DNA from 2 places in the Clostridioides sp. GD02367 genome. Region 1 is predicted to be linked to the other one. Evidence: riboswitches for the same ligand, from Rfam matches in the RefSeq annotation. Region 1 holds a riboswitch; the other holds the start of a gene.

Region 1 (8,214 bases):
AAAAATTGCATTGGGGTTTAAAAAATTACTATACTCTTCTACTGATAGAAACAAAGCAGATGATATTATAGAATTCTTTAGAACTACTCATGACATTTTCTATGATTATTTGATTGGTAGAATATTAGACTCTCTTATTATTGGTATAATTGCATTCTTAGGATTTCAATTTGTTATCAGAATAGAAAATGCTTTATTTTTAGCTTCAATAATATTCTTAGGTAATATAATACCGTATTTTGGTCCTTTTATTGGTGCAATACCTCCAATAGCCATGACAATCTTATATAGCCCACAAAAAACTATCTGGGTTGTTATATTCATATTTATATTACAACAACTAGATGGAAACTTTATAGAACCAAAAGTTATGGGTAATCAAGTTGGTATAGGAGCTATATGGGTAATTTCTGCAATTTTAATAGGTCAATCTCTATTTGGTTTTATAGGTGTTTTCCTTTCAGTGCCAATAGCAGCTGTTGTAAAAACTTATGTTGATAAATATATAGATAATCGGCTACAATAACTTATATTTATTGTATATACTTTTAAATTTTTAATTTCAAATTTAGTTGCTTTTTATTGAACTATTTTATAAAAAATTAGCCCTTAGCAAAAACAATTTGCTAAGAGCTAATTTTTTATAATGCATATTTTATTTATTAAAAATATATGCACATTTTATATTTATTGATTATTTGAACTTTGAGAATTTTCTCCACTCTCTGCTCCACCACTAGTATCTGGAGAAGGTGGTGTTGGTGCTGGATTATTATTTGGTTTTTCTTGATTCTGAGAAGAGCTACTATTATTATCAGATTTATCATCATCTGATTTTTTACTGTTATTTTTAGAACTAGATTTATTAGTTTTACTATTTCTACTATAAGAAGTTTTTCTTGCGTCTGATTCTACTCTGTACCTATCTTCTCCTGCTGTATCTTTTGCCTTTTTCTTTCTTTGCTCTTCTGCTTCATTTTGTTCTTTTTCTAATTTAGTTAATTCTTCTTTCTTTTTAGTTGCTTCTTCTTTAATAACAGATGAACCATTTTTTATTTTCTCTATAAGCTTAAGTTCCTTAATTGCATCCTCATAATTTTTCGCTTCTTCAAACTCAGTCATATTTGACATTCTCATAGCTTGCATATACATAGCCCTTGCATTCTCATTAGTATTGTCTTCTTCTAATGCAGAGGACAATGATTCCATAGCTTTTTTATAGTCATGTTTTTCTAAGTATGTTTTTCCTTGCTCAGTTAAATTTATTTCATCTTTATTATTAAATGAACATCCTACAAGAAATATAGATAATATCGATATTAATAAAATTACTCTTCCTCTCATTAAACCCCTCCTTGTTATATACTTTAAATTTTATCATAATTAGGAAGTTTTTAAAATATTTTATATTTATTACAAGAAATTTGTTAGTAAAAGAAAAAAATAAGTAGATATGCTATGTATAACTACAACAAACTAAAAATTAATTTAGAGCCATATATACCTTAGTAAATCTACTTATAATAAACTTAATATTTAATTTTCATTCTATACTTCTAAAGCTAATAAATCTTCATAACTTTGTCTCTTACATATTACCTTATCATTTCCATCAAATACTGATACTACTGCTGCTCTTGGTATTTTATTATAATTTGAAGACATTGAATACCCATATGCACCTGTTGATGTCGTTATAAGTATGTCTCCACTTTTAATATCCATTATATCTATATCCCCAATCAATATATCTCCACTTTCACAACATTTTCCAGCTATTGTTACATGATTCATAGTCTCATGGTTAATTTTATTTACAATACTACACTCATAACTAGCTTGATACAGAGAAGGTCTTACATTATCTGTCATACCTCCATCTACACTTACATAAACTCTAACATCTTTTATATCTTTTATTGAACCTACTGTATACAATGTGCTTCCTGCATTTGCAACTATTGATCTTCCTGGTTCTATTACCAATATAGGTACTTCTATCCCAAGCTCTTTACATGAACTTTCCGCTTTAGCAATTATAGTCTCACAGAATTCTTTTATAGTCTTAGGCTTATCTTCTTTACTGTAATAAACCCCTACACCTCCACCTAAGTCAATTTCTGTTAACTGTATATTGAATTTTTCTTTTATCTCTTTTACTAAGTTCATCATTATGTCCACTGTATCTATGTATGGCTCTACATCAAATATTTGTGAGCCTATATGAGCATGAAGACCCACAAGTCTTATATTCTTGTATTCACTCAATTTCTCTATTGCTCTAAATAAATCTCCATTCACTAAGGCAAATCCAAATTTAGAATCTATCTGTCCAGTTTTTATATAATCGTGTGTATGAGCCTCTATTCCAGGTGTTATTCTAAAATATATTTCTTGAACTTTACCTTTTTCTTCACATAACTTTTCAATCAAATCCAATTCATAAAAATTGTCTACTACAAACTTACCTACACCTAAATCTAATCCCATATTTATTTCTTCTTTAGTCTTATTATTTCCATGGAAGAAAACTTTTTCCATAGGGAAATTTGATTTGTAGGCTGTATATAATTCGCCTCCTGAAACTACATCTAGGCACATTTGTTCTTCATTTATAAGATTACACATATAAATAGGTAAAAAAGCTTTACCTGCATAAGCAACCTTGTTTTTTCCATCTTTGGCTTTAAAATATTCTACATATTCTCTACAGTTTTGTCTTACCAAAGCTTCATCAAATACATAAAGTGGAGTTTGATATTTTTCACTAAGCTCTAAACAACTCACTCCTCCAATATATAATTCATTATCATTTACAGTCATAGTTCCATGAAGTTTCATAATATCCTCCCCAAATTTTATATATTAAATACTTCTGCTATTTTTTCTATAGCTATTTGCTTATCATCAGAATTTATAGCACATGTTATACGAATTTCTGATGTAGTTATAAGTTTTATCATTATACCATTTTCATTGAATATCTTAAATACCTTAGCAGCAACTCCAGAAGTATTTTTCATGCCAAGACCTACCAAAGAGAATTTAGTGATATTATTATCAACCACTACATGTTCTTCATCTGTGTACTTAGATACTATCTTCTTACATTCTCCTAATTCTTCTTTTGGAACTGTAAATGATACACTTATTTTATCTAAGATAGGTGCAGTCTGACTTATCATATCTACACTTATCCCTATAGTTGCTATATCTTCAAATAAACTAGATATATTTTCTGCTTTAAAATCTTTGATTGTTATAGAGCTATCGTCATCACTAGTAGCTAATCCTGTTATTACTTTATCCTCTAATTTCATATCTTTTCCCCCTCTTATATATGTTCCTTTTACTGTACCACATGTACGTCCAACATAAATTTCAACACCATATTTTTGTGCAAGTTCTATACTTCTTGAATGCATTACTTGTGCTCCTAAACTTGCTAACTCAAGCATTTCTTCATATTCAATCTCATCAAGTTTACTAGCCTTTGAATATTTTCTTGGGTCTGTAAAATAGATTCCATCAACATCTGTATATATCTCACATTTCCCATTTAATTTAACTGCAAGAGCCACAGCAGATGTGTCTGAACCACCTCTCCCAAGAGTAGTTACATCACCATCTTCATTGATTCCTTGAAATCCAGTTACTATTACGACATTTCCTTCATCTAAACTATTTTTAATTCTATTTACATTTATATCATCAATTTGAGACTTCCCATGAAGACCACTTGTTTTTATATTTAGCTGATAAGCATTATAACTTACAGCCTTACATCCAAGTGCATTTAATGCTATTGATAATAAAGAAGCTGAAATCATTTCTCCAGTAGACATCAAAGCATCCAATTCTCTTTTACTAGGTTCATTACTCAATTCTTTAGCCAACTTTATATATTCATCAGTGGATTTACCCATGGCAGACACAACTATTACCATTTGTGGATTTTCTTTTCTTCGTTCTATTATGTTTTCTGCAATTGATTTTATTTTATCAGTATCTGCCACCGAACTTCCACCATATTTTTGAACAATTATACTCATGCTTTTTCCCCCTCAAGTTAAATTTTGATAAATAAAAACGCCCAAAGGTATACTTTGGACGTGTAAATCTCATAGACCAAGTAACCTTGTAGCTCATCACTTTAAAAGTGACAGCCTTATACATATTCTGCATAAGTCCAGAAAATCCATCCGTCAACAAATTTTCTTCGGCTATAGACCCTTTCATCAATCATCAACACTTACCAGCTCCTATTGAATACTATTGAATATAGCTACCTCTACCCTAGGCTCATTATTTTTAATTAATTTATTAATATAGTTTTATCACATTCTATATAATATTGCAACAATTATTTTACAAAATGTGGCAAATCTATAATTCTCTTTTTTAAAATTAGGTTATATACAATTAAATAGTTTATTTAATCCTAAATCTATAAAATTTATACTATACTCACTATCATATCTCTCTAAATCATTTAATTCAGATAGATTATCTGGTGTAACTACCAAAACGTTTGGCACTTTAAAAAATGGAATTGTAGATTTATCTATCTTTCTAGAAAGATTTTCATATTTAGAAATATCTATTTCATTATTTAAATCAACATCTACTAGAACCTGTTTTATATTACCAAATTGGTCTGTATATTCAATAAATAAATCATATTTCATATCATCCACACTAACATTTCGGTAGAATCTTTTTACATCACAACCTGCAGTATTGATTCTAACAACTAATTCTGACCCTACTAGAGCCTTTATTAAATCATCTCCCTTAAAAAGTTTACTACCATTCAAATAGTATACGTATGAGAGGTCTTTGTAATTATAATAATCTACATCACAAGGATATTTTTTAAGTGTATACTCACTACACATTTTTCTCAAGGTTTTTTTAAAGTTTTTTTTATTATATCTCTTTTGGTCTCCATAAATTTTTCTAAATTGAGCTTCTGTAACACATCTAACCCTGCTAATTAAAAGCAATATCTCTTTTTCCATATTAGTCATAGTACATTCTCCTTGAAGTATTATTTGCAAAGTTGTACTAATATTATATTAATTTTATGACATTAAATTTACAAAGAATTAAAATAAAATAGCTAGTTTTTATAAAAATAAATTTTATAAAAACTAGCTATTAATATATTAAATACTATTTTCGATTTTTTTAAGTTAAACTATACATTATCTTGATTCTCAGAACCTTGAGAGTTTGTATTTTCGTCAGTTCCTGTTCCCTCTTTTGCTTTTTTATCTTCAAAGTTTGCAATATTTAGGTTATCAAATTCTGACATTTCAATTACACCAGATAATTCTTTTGAATATGATATTTTGACTTTATCTCCAACTTGAGTCAATGGCAATTCACTAGATACTTTTGAAGTAGCTTTGAATATTATCTCTTTATTTGAATCTAAAGTCACATAATAATTAGTATTTCCACCTCGTACATCTGGACTTATTCTTGTCACTGTACCTTCTATGACTTCATCTTTTAAATCATTATCCAGTTTTAAATCATTACCCTTAGATTCTAATGAATCTTTATAGTTTCTCAATGCTTCGTTTTTATCTTCACCTAAACCAAGCACATTATAATCTTCAACAGATACAAATGCAACTCTCTTTACAAGACCAGCCTTATCTTTTAACGATGATACATATGTTGGTTGACCTAATATATTATACATTACAGGGAATGTTGCTTCATAATTCTTTTCTTGAACATTACCTTCAGCTGATTTCATTGCAGCTGTCTCAGTAGCTCCTGGTTGCTTATATAATTTAGCTTCTTTTGTTCTAGAGTCAACTAACATAAATCCAATTGTAGATTCATCTCCTCCTGAAGATGTTATACCTGTATACCAATAAGACCTATTATCATTTCCATAAACTAATGATGTTCCTTCTGTTGGCACTAGTACTCCTTTTTCTGATATAACAGAATTTAAAAATCCATTAACATAAACTCCCCAGTCTTTAATCTGGTCTGTTATAAATTCTTGTGGCTGGATTCTATCCACCCATTTAGGTGTATTTTTAACATTGTAAACATTTATTTTTCCAGTTTCTGCATCAACAGTAGCTATTCCTGTAGCATTTGCTCCTCCATAACCAATTTTATGCTCATATAAACTTACAACCCAATAAGGTTTCCCTTCATCATTTATTTCAAGGGTAAAATCTGTCATACCAACATTTACCACACCATGTATGTATAAATGTCTCTGTAAATCTTGATGCAAGTAAGCTTCTGGTTGATATACTATCTTTATTGGTTTTCCATCTATTTCTTGAACTAATTGAACATCTTGAGGGTTACTTGCAGATACTTTTACATAACCACTTGAACCACTTAAAGATGTTACCCACTTAATTATGTCTCTATGAACAAGAGGTGCAACCCAGTACAATTCTCCATCCACATTTTGTATATGGAATTTTCCTAATTTTGACACACTACCTATAGCTGGAACTTCTCCAAGCTTTTTATCTCCCAATTTCATGGCCATATCTTCATCTACAAGACGAATGTCATTTACACTGACAGGACTAATGTCGTCAGTAAATTTACTTTCAGTTACTTTTCCTAATAATTCTTTATATGCCTTTGCATGAAATACAGGTGTAGAAGTTATAAAAGGTACAACTACAATATACACAAGTAAAGCTATTGCTATTGAAAAATTATATTTAGCAAGTTTAGATGTTCTTTCATTTCTATCTAACATCATATCTAGTATTCCTGCCACAACAAAGAAAATTATTCCTACTGAAAATAAAGATGTGAAATCTAATCTAAGTACAGGTAATTTAATAAATGCATAAATTGCTACAATTATTATTGCAACTCCATATGTTTTAAGATATCGTTTCATTTAATACTCCTCTCTACAAAATGTTATTATTACTATTATATCCATATATTTACAAAAAATAAATATTTATCATATTTATTTATGTGTTAAGATATCTTTATACATTTATATAGATATTTTATTCAATTATATCTTATCTATATACCCCAAAAATACTGTAAAAATACAGATAATCACTAAAATTTAAAAACTGAAGAAAGTATTCTAACTAAGATTTACGAATTCTTAATCCTCTCGAAGTTAAACTACTATCTTCAGCCTAATTATCTAGCAATAGTTTTTATATGATAAACTCTAAAATAAATTTTTAGATGTTTGCGATTTTTGATACATAAGAATGTTGTCTAGAATTATATTCTGATAATAAACCTTCATATTCTAAGGTTAAACCAGGTAAATTATAAAAATCATTTGGTGTTACTTCAAATGATTGTTTATTTAAAATGTCTATTTCACTTTTTTCTAACATATCAGCAACAAAGTTTGAACATACATATTTATATTCAGATTGTCTATGAATATTCATTGGCAAATATATTAATGCCATTGTATCATAATAGTAATCTTCTCTATAATCACTAATTAATTTTATATTTTTAAATAGATTTTCATATTGTAAATTATCTACTTCTAATGAATATACTCTACACACAGTATTTTTTCTTATAGCATATAATCCTTGATTTATATTTTCTTCAACAAATCCCCCAATAAACGGATTTCTCGGATTTAATCTCCCAAAAGAATACATTGGCTTTAAATTTTCATTTAGTGATATTGACACATGTGTATACAGTTTTTTACTTATATTCCTTATTAAGTAAGATAATACAGTTCCTGTATATGTTGTTACAATATAGACTTTATTCATCATTTCCCCCCAATCTAGTAACTAAATAATATTACGTATTTACAACTTAATATCATAGAACATTCTAACACAATAAATGTTATTTTACAAATTTTGATTTTAAAGTACTCCAATGTTATATGAAATATAATAAAAATATAAATATAAGTTTTCTATATTTTTAACCAACAGCTGTTTTCTTTAAATTAATCAAATGATTTAGTATATCCTGAGCCTTTCCAGAATCCTTCAAATATCCTAATGCCCCATTTATTTGTGACTTCAAATCTATTTCTACTTCCATATCCAAATCAATATTTCCTTTTTTTATAGATATATTTTTAAGAGTTACTGGATAAAGATAACTTTTCTCTAAAGTAACCTTATTTCCATTAACTTCAAATGGAACTTTTTTATTATAGTTACTTAGTATTTTCTCTAACATCTTATCACTTATCTTGAA
Region 2 (8,214 bases), on a different contig from region 1:
CTTCTTTTCTCTTTGCATATTTTCTTTCAAAAAAATCACCCCTTCATATTTGTATTTTTGTCAATTAAAAGAAATTTATACAAATATGTAAGGGGTATTTATCAATTCACATCTTTTTAGATTTAAGTATCTCTACTTTTTAATTTTTATAAATTATTTCTTAATCTATAGCTCCTTTATATTTTAATAATTTTGCATAGACATTCAGTGCGTTTACACATATCTTTTCATCAAAATTAAAGTTTATATTATGAAGACCATTTACAAATCCTTTTTCCTCATTTCTTGAACCTAACATAAAAAATAAACCTGGAACTTCTTTTTGATAATAAGAAAAATCTTCTGATATCATAAGTGGCTCTAACTCCACAACACTATCATTTCCAACAGCTGTTACAAATTCTTGATATAAATCCTTGTCATTTTTAACAGCAATATAATCGTCTATGATGTTTATATTAACCTTACAGTTATAAGCCAGTTCAAACCCTCTAGCAAGTTCTCTAACTCTAAGCTTCATCTTCTCATATACTTCTGGGCTGAAGCATCTCATTGTACCTTCCATCTTTATATTTTCAGCTATTATGTTTCTTCTAGCTCCACCTTCAATTCTACCAATAGTCAATACTGCATTGTCTATTGGGCTTATATTTCTTGATACTATAGTTTGAAGTGAACTTACAAAGTTTGAAGCTATAACTATCCCATCAATTCCATTTTGTGGCATAGCACCGTGTCCACTTTTAGACACTATTTCTATATCAATGTCTCCTATTTGAGCCATAAAGTATCCTTCTCTTGTACCAACATAACCTTCTGGCAACTCTGGATATATATGAAGTCCATATATTTCATCAACATTATATTTTCTAAGTACACCTTCATTTATTAAAGCTTTTGCTCCCCCTGGACCTTCTTCTGCTGGTTGGAATATGAATACTATATTATCATTCAGTTGTTCTTTGTTATCATTCAAATATTCAATTAATCCAAGTAATATAGTGGCATGTCCATCATGACCACATAAATGCTTTACACCTTCCTCACTATGAAGCCCATCTATATCTGCTCTAAAAGCTATATCTTTTTTAGGTTTTTTGCCTTCTATTATTCCTACTATACCTGTTTCTAAGTAAACTTCATACTTAATCCCCAATTTATCAAGATAATCTCTTATGTATTTTGAAGTTTTATATTCTTTTCTTCCAATCTCTGCAATTGGATTTAATGCCTTTCTATGTTTATAAAGTTGCTCTTGTAAATATGATGCCTCTCTCATGTAATCTCCTCCAAATTTTAATTTATTAAAAAATATTTCTATATCCCTCATAATTAAAACATTATATAACAAACTATACTAATTAAAAGTAAAAAATTAAATTTAATATAAAAATATTTTGCATTATTAAATAATTCACCATTAATAATAATTCCCCTGTTTCATAAATCAAAACAGGGGAATTATTACTTAAAAATTTTATTTTTTAGCAAGAGAAGAAATGTTTAGCAAGTCCACCCTTAGCAGTTTCTTTATATTTATCCATCATGTCTATACCAGTTTCTTTCATTGTTTCAACAACTTGGTCCAAGGAGACAGAATGTGAGCCATCAGTTAATAATGCATAATTAGCTGCATCATAAGCTCTTTGAGCTGCCATAGCATTTCTTTCTATACATGGAATTTGAACGTATCCATATACAGGGTCACAAGTCATTCCTAGATGATGTTCAAGTGCTATTTCTGCTGCATATTCAATATGGTCTATAGTACCACCTTTTAAGTATGCTACTGCCGCTGCTGCCATAGAACAAGCTGCACCAACCTCACCTTGACACCCTACCTCTGCTCCAGATATTGATGCGTTAGTCTTTATTATATTACCTATTATCCCAGCCACAAGTAGTGCTTCAATTATTTTTTGGTCATCATACTTATAGAAATCTTGCATTGCAAAGAATATTCCTGGAATTACACCAGCAGAACCACAAGTTGGCGCTGTAACTATGATATTACCAGAAGCATTTTGCTCAGAAGCTGCTAGTGCATATGCATATACAAGTGTTGAGAAGTTTTTATCTTTTTGGTATGCATTATAAAACGTACTTGCTCTTCTTTTTAATAATAATTTACCTGGTATTATTTCATCTGTGCTTAATCCATCATCAATAGATTTTCTCATAGCATCTTTTATAGTTTTTATATAATCTTTTATGTCTTCTGGTTCACATTCCAACACAAAATCTACTAAAGTCTTATTATTTTCCTTACACCATTTTACTATCTCATCCATAGTATCTAGATGATATATACTGTTGCTTTTGCTATTTCTTTGACCTTCTTCTGCTATAGTTCCTCCACCTACAGAATATACAGTCCATTCAGCCGTTACATTTCCTTCTTTATCTAAAGCTTCAAACTTCATTCCATTTGGATGAAAATCTTTTATAATATCTTCTTCCCAAACGATTTCAACTTTTTTTGGCGATATCGTTTTTTCAATTATATAGTCAGTTAAGTGACCTTTACCTGTGGCTGCCAAACTACCATATAATATTGCTCTAAAACTTTCTGCATCTGGATTTTCATTTTTAAATCTTTCTGCTGCTCTTTGTGGTCCCATAGTATGAGAACTTGAAGGCCCACTTCCTATTTTAAAAAGTTCCTTTAAAGTATCCATATTATTCCTCCTAAATTTACGGTATTATTACTTATTATTAGATTTTACGCACATATTTATTATAACCTAAATATATTAATTATTAGTTATTAAATTCGCATAAAATTTATTTTTTATTTCCATTTTGGTATATTTTATTAAATTAATATGCATATTTTGAGAATAAAACATTTATTTCAAATTTTTCTAATATTAATATAATATAAATATCTTATTTAAACAGTTAAGATATTAACTATACCTATTAAAATTAATTAATTTGTACTATAATTATTATTGTACTTAAAAAATTAAATTTAGATAAAAAAGGAGATTTGATTATATGTTATTTAAAGGTTCTGCTGTTGCTTTAGTTACCCCATTCACAGAGGATAATAATGTCAACTTCGAAAAATTAGGTGAATTAATCGAATACCACATTGAGAATGATACAGATGCACTAGTTGTTTGTGGAACAACAGGTGAGGCAACTACTATGAGTGAATCTGAAATTTTTGCTGTAATAAAATATACAGTTGAAAAAGTTAACAAAAGAATACCTGTCATTGCAGGTACTGGTTCAAACAATACTATGTTGTCTGTTCATATGAGTCAAGAAGCTGAAAAATTAGGAGTTGATGGACTTTTAATAATAACTCCTTACTATAATAAGACTAATGAAAAAGGTCTTAAACTTCACTTTGAAACAATAGCAAATAGCGTTAAGTTACCAATTATTTTATACAATGTACCTGGAAGAACTAAAGTAAATATAAAGCCATCTGTTGTGGCTGAACTTGCTAAAATAGATAATATAGTTGCTGTAAAGGAAGCAAGTGGAGATTTAGCTCAAGTTGCAGAAATAGCTAAATTAGTACCTGAAGACTTTGCTATATACTCCGGTAATGATGACACTATATTACCACTATTATCATTAGGTGGAAGTGGTGTTATCTCTGTGCTTGCTAACATTTGCCCTAAGGAGACACATGACTTAGTAACTAAATTCTTTAAAGGTGATATTGAAGGCTCAAAAAAATTACAACTTGATATGGATGCTTTAATTGCTGCCTTATTTATAGAAGTAAATCCAGTGCCAGTTAAAACTGCCATGAATATTTTAGGTTTTAATGTTGGAGATTTAAGACTTCCTCTAGCTGAAATGGAAGAAACTAATCTTAATGTATTAAAACAAGAATTGACAAATTTTGGATTTAAATTTTAGCAATATTTATATAAATAAGTTGATTTTTTCTTAAATATGTATTATTATTAGAATAATCAAATTTTAATATCCTATTAACCTAGGGTAGAGGTAGCTGTAACTAAGAGTATCCAATAGTAGCTGGCAGGTGTTAATGATTGGAAAAAGGATTTACAGCCGAAGAAAATATTTCTTGCAATTATATTTTCTGGGATTACACATAACATGTGTAATACTGTCACTTATATTATAAGTGATGAGCTACAGGGTTTACTTTGAGTGATAAATTAGACGTACAAAGTATACCTTTGTACGTTTTTTGTATATAATTAAAGTTGTTAATATAATATTAAAGTTTTTGGATATAAAAAAATATTAACATATCTTACTTGTATAACTAAAATCAAATAAAATAATGTTTTAATAATTTAAAATTGGGGTGAATTTATATGAAAAAAGTAAACGTAGCGATAGTTGGTGCTACTGGAATGGTAGGTAGAACATTTTTAAAAGTATTAGAAGAAAGAAATTTTCCAATAGAAAATCTATTTTTATTCTCTTCTTCTAAATCAGCTGGTTCTAAAGTAATATTTTGTGGTAAAGAATATATAGTAGAAGAATTAAAGGAAACTTCATTTACTGATAGAGGTATACAAATAGCACTATTCTCTGCTGGAGGAAGTATTAGTGAAAAGTATGCTCCAATAGCAGCATCAAATGGAATCTTAGTAGTGGATAATTCTAGTCACTGGAGAATGGACCCAGATGTTCCTTTAGTAGTTCCTGAAGTAAATCCTGAAGCAATAAAAGAACACAAGGGCATAATAGCTAATCCTAACTGCTCTACTATACAAGCTATGGTTCCTCTTAAGCCACTTGATGATAAGTACAAAATTAAGAGAGTAGTATACTCTACTTACCAAGCTGTATCTGGTTCTGGTGTTAAAGGTGTTGAAGATTTAGAGAAAGGGATGAATGGTAATCCTACTGGATTCTACCCTCACCAAATATCTTACAATTGTCTTCCTCATATAGATTCATTTACTGAAAATGGATATACTAAGGAAGAAATGAAAATGGTAAATGAAACTATGAAAATACTTAATAATTACGACTTAAAAATAACTGCAACTACTGTAAGAGTTCCAGTGAGAAATGGTCATAGTGAATCTATAAACGTTGAATTTAACAATCCATTTGAATTAGAAGACTTGGTAAAAACACTTGAAGAAGCTCCAGGGGTTGTAGTAGTTGATAATCCTGCTAATAATGAATATCCAACTGCTGTAGAATTTGACAATAGAGATGAAGTATTTGTTGGAAGAATAAGAAGAGACTTCAGTGTTGACAATGGTGTAAATCTTTGGGTTGTAGCTGACAATATCAGAAAAGGTGCTGCAACTAATGCAATTCAAATAGCTGAAATGGCTTTATCATACGATTTAGTATAATATACAAACTTGTATAAATATATAATTTTGTAAAATATTAATAATAATATAAAAACAAGCATTAGAAGTAACTGTAATATAAAACACAAAAATAAAAAAGAGGGGATTGATTTTATATGATATTTAAAGGTTCTGCTGTTGCTCTAGTTACACCATTTACAAAGGATAACAAAGTTGATTTTGACAAATTAGGCGAATTGGTTGAATACCAGATAGCTAATGGTACTGATGCTATAGTATCTTGTGGTACTACTGGTGAAGCTAATACTATGACTGATGAAGAACAACTTGCTACTATTAAGTATGTTGTAGAAAAAGTTAATAAAAGAGTTCCTGTTATAGCTGGAAGTGGTTCTAATGATACTATGCACTCAGTTAATCTAAGCCAAGAAGCTGAAAAATTAGGAGTAGATGCTCTATTAATCATAACTCCTTATTACAATAAAGCTAATAAAGCTGGACTTAAACGTCATTTTGAAACAATAGCTAACAGTGTCAAACTTCCAATTATACTTTACAATGTCCCTGGAAGAACTTGTGTAAATATAAGTCCTAGCCTTATAGTTGAACTTGCTAAAATAGATAATATAGTTGCTGTAAAAGAAGCTAGTGGAGACCTAGGACAGGTTGCAGAAATAGCTAGTTTAGTTCCAGATGATTTTGCTATCTACTCTGGTAATGATGATACTATACTTCCTTTATTATCTTTAGGAGGTCAAGGAGTTATATCAGTACTTGCTAATGTTTGCCCTCAAGAAACTCACGATTTAGTAGCCAAATTCTTTGAAGGCGATATAGAAGGTTCTAGAAAATTACAACTTGGTATGGATGCTCTAATAGCAGCTTTATTTATAGAAGTAAATCCTATACCAGTTAAGACTGCAATGAATTTACTAGGATTCAATGTTGGAGATTTAAGATTACCTCTAGCAGAAATGGACCCAGCAAATTTAGAAGTATTAAAGAAAGAATTAGTTAACTTTGGACTAAAAGTTAATGCATAGTAAAAATTGATGCATGGTAAAAAATAGGTTTGGTCAAAAGTTAGCCCTTAATCATAGGAGGAAATTATGTTAAAAGTTATAGCAACTGGTTATGATGGAAAAATGGGTAAGATTTTAGCCGATACTATAAGAGAAGATAGTGAATTAGAATTGGTTTGTGTTGCAGCTAGAGGTATGGATAGTTGTGAAGGTGACCTTAAAATCTACGAAGACATGAGCACTATAGTTGAAGAAGTTGATGTAGTTATAGATTTTTCTCATCACTCTAATTTAGATAATATCTTATCTTATGTTTTAAAGACTAAGACACCTTTAGTAATTGCTACTACTGGATATAATGATGAAGAAATGAACAAAATACATGAAGCGGCTAAAGTTATTCCTGTATTCCAATCATATAATATGTCTCTTGGTGTAAATGTATTAGTGAAATTAGTTAAAGATGCAGCTAAATTATTAGAAGGATTTGATATAGAAATAATAGAAAAACATCACAACAGAAAAGTAGATGCCCCAAGTGGCACAGCTGTTATGATTGCTAACGCTATAAAAGAGGTTTTACCAAATGTTGAAAATAATTATGGTAGATATGGTCGTAGCGCAAAAAGACAACCAAACGAAGTTGGTATTCATGCTATAAGAGGTGGAAATATTGTTGGTGAACATGATGCTCTATTTGCAGGAGATAATGAAGTCCTTACAATAAGCCATCAAGCCCAATCTCGTGGTATCTTTGCAAGTGGTTCTATAGCTGCTGCTAAATACTTAGTTAAACAAAAACCAGGATTTTATAATATGGACAGCATGTTAGGATAATAACAATAATATAATGAGGACACACAGTTTAACTCAAATATATACAATAGATAAATTTATTTGATACTATGCTTATATGATAAAAAATCTGTAAAATAAATGTAAATAATGAAAAGTAAGTATATACTAAAATTGATAAATAAGTATATAATAAAAGAAATATAATGAAATACAAGGAGAATTAACAAATGGTAAATTTAAACGATGCTTATGAAATAGCAAGATATATAAAAGAAGTTAAAAAGAAAACACCTGTTAAGGTATATGTAAATACTAACTCTTTACATTTCCAATCAACTGATAAATTTAAAGTATTTGGATGCAATGGTTCTTATATATTTATAGGTGACTATGAAGATATAATGGAAGTATTAGATAAACATGGTAAAGATATAATAGATACTCATGTAGAATACGATAGAAGAAATTCTGCTATTCCTCTAAAAAATACTTTAAGTGAACATGCAAGAATCGAGCCAGGTGCAATAATAAGAGACATGGTTACTATAGAAAAAAATGCTGTTGTAATGATGGGAGCTGTTATAAATATAGGAGCTGTTATTGGTGAAGGTTCTATGGTAGATATGAATGCTGTTATTGGAGCTAGAGGTACTCTTGGTAAAAATGTTCATTTAGGTGCTGGAGCTGTTGTTGCTGGTGTTTTAGAGCCACCTTCTGCTACTCCTGTTATAGTTGAAGATGATGTTTTAATAGGAGCTAATGCAGTTATTCTTGAAGGTGTTAGAATCGGTAAAGGTGCTGTTGTTGCAGCTGGTGCTATTGTAACTACTGATGTAGAAGCTGGTGCTGTTGTTGCTGGTTCTCCTGCTAAAGTTATAAAAATGAAAGATGAAAAAACGGCTGACAAGACTAAACTTATGGATGACCTTAGAAATTTAGATTAATTAAATAAGTAATGTATAAGCAAAAGGGTGTCTCAACATGAATTTAATTCATTAGAGACACCCTCTTTTTAGGATATTTGAAATTATTTAAAATGTCTTAACTTTACCCTAGATTAATATATTGAACCACTATTTACTACTGGTTGTGCATCTTTATTACCACAAAGAACAACCAAT

The links. A riboswitch is a leader RNA that binds a small molecule or an ion and turns the genes downstream of it on or off. The one in region 1 is predicted to bind lysine.
Region 2: another riboswitch for lysine. It lies ahead of Q3223_RS13990 (aspartate-semialdehyde dehydrogenase); the one in region 1 lies ahead of Q3223_RS04180 (aspartate kinase).

What each region holds. Positions count from the first base shown of each region.
Region 1 is NZ_JBJODK010000003.1:32,242-40,455, reverse strand. Features, by position in the region: gene Q3223_RS04195 (AI-2E family transporter) at 1-526, shown strand, start outside; gene Q3223_RS04190 (tetratricopeptide repeat protein) at 688-1,344, opposite strand; gene lysA (diaminopimelate decarboxylase) at 1,549-2,841, opposite strand; gene Q3223_RS04180 (aspartate kinase) at 2,859-4,052, opposite strand; lysine riboswitch at 4,134-4,302, opposite strand; gene Q3223_RS04175 (hypothetical protein) at 4,413-5,030, opposite strand; gene Q3223_RS04170 (hypothetical protein) at 5,201-6,901, opposite strand; gene Q3223_RS04165 (hypothetical protein) at 7,209-7,772, opposite strand; gene Q3223_RS04160 (DUF2140 domain-containing protein) at 7,933-8,214, opposite strand, start outside.
Region 2 is NZ_JBJODK010000010.1:124,988-133,201, reverse strand. Features, by position in the region: gene Q3223_RS14010 (small, acid-soluble spore protein, alpha/beta type) at 1-30, opposite strand, end outside; gene Q3223_RS14005 (N-acetyldiaminopimelate deacetylase) at 161-1,279, opposite strand; gene Q3223_RS14000 (L-serine ammonia-lyase) at 1,485-2,678, opposite strand; gene dapA (4-hydroxy-tetrahydrodipicolinate synthase) at 3,001-3,882, shown strand; lysine riboswitch at 3,960-4,133, shown strand; gene Q3223_RS13990 (aspartate-semialdehyde dehydrogenase) at 4,311-5,312, shown strand; gene dapA (4-hydroxy-tetrahydrodipicolinate synthase) at 5,429-6,316, shown strand; gene dapB (4-hydroxy-tetrahydrodipicolinate reductase) at 6,383-7,132, shown strand; gene dapD (2,3,4,5-tetrahydropyridine-2,6-dicarboxylate N-acetyltransferase) at 7,321-8,037, shown strand; gene Q3223_RS13970 (SPFH domain-containing protein) at 8,151-8,214, opposite strand, start outside.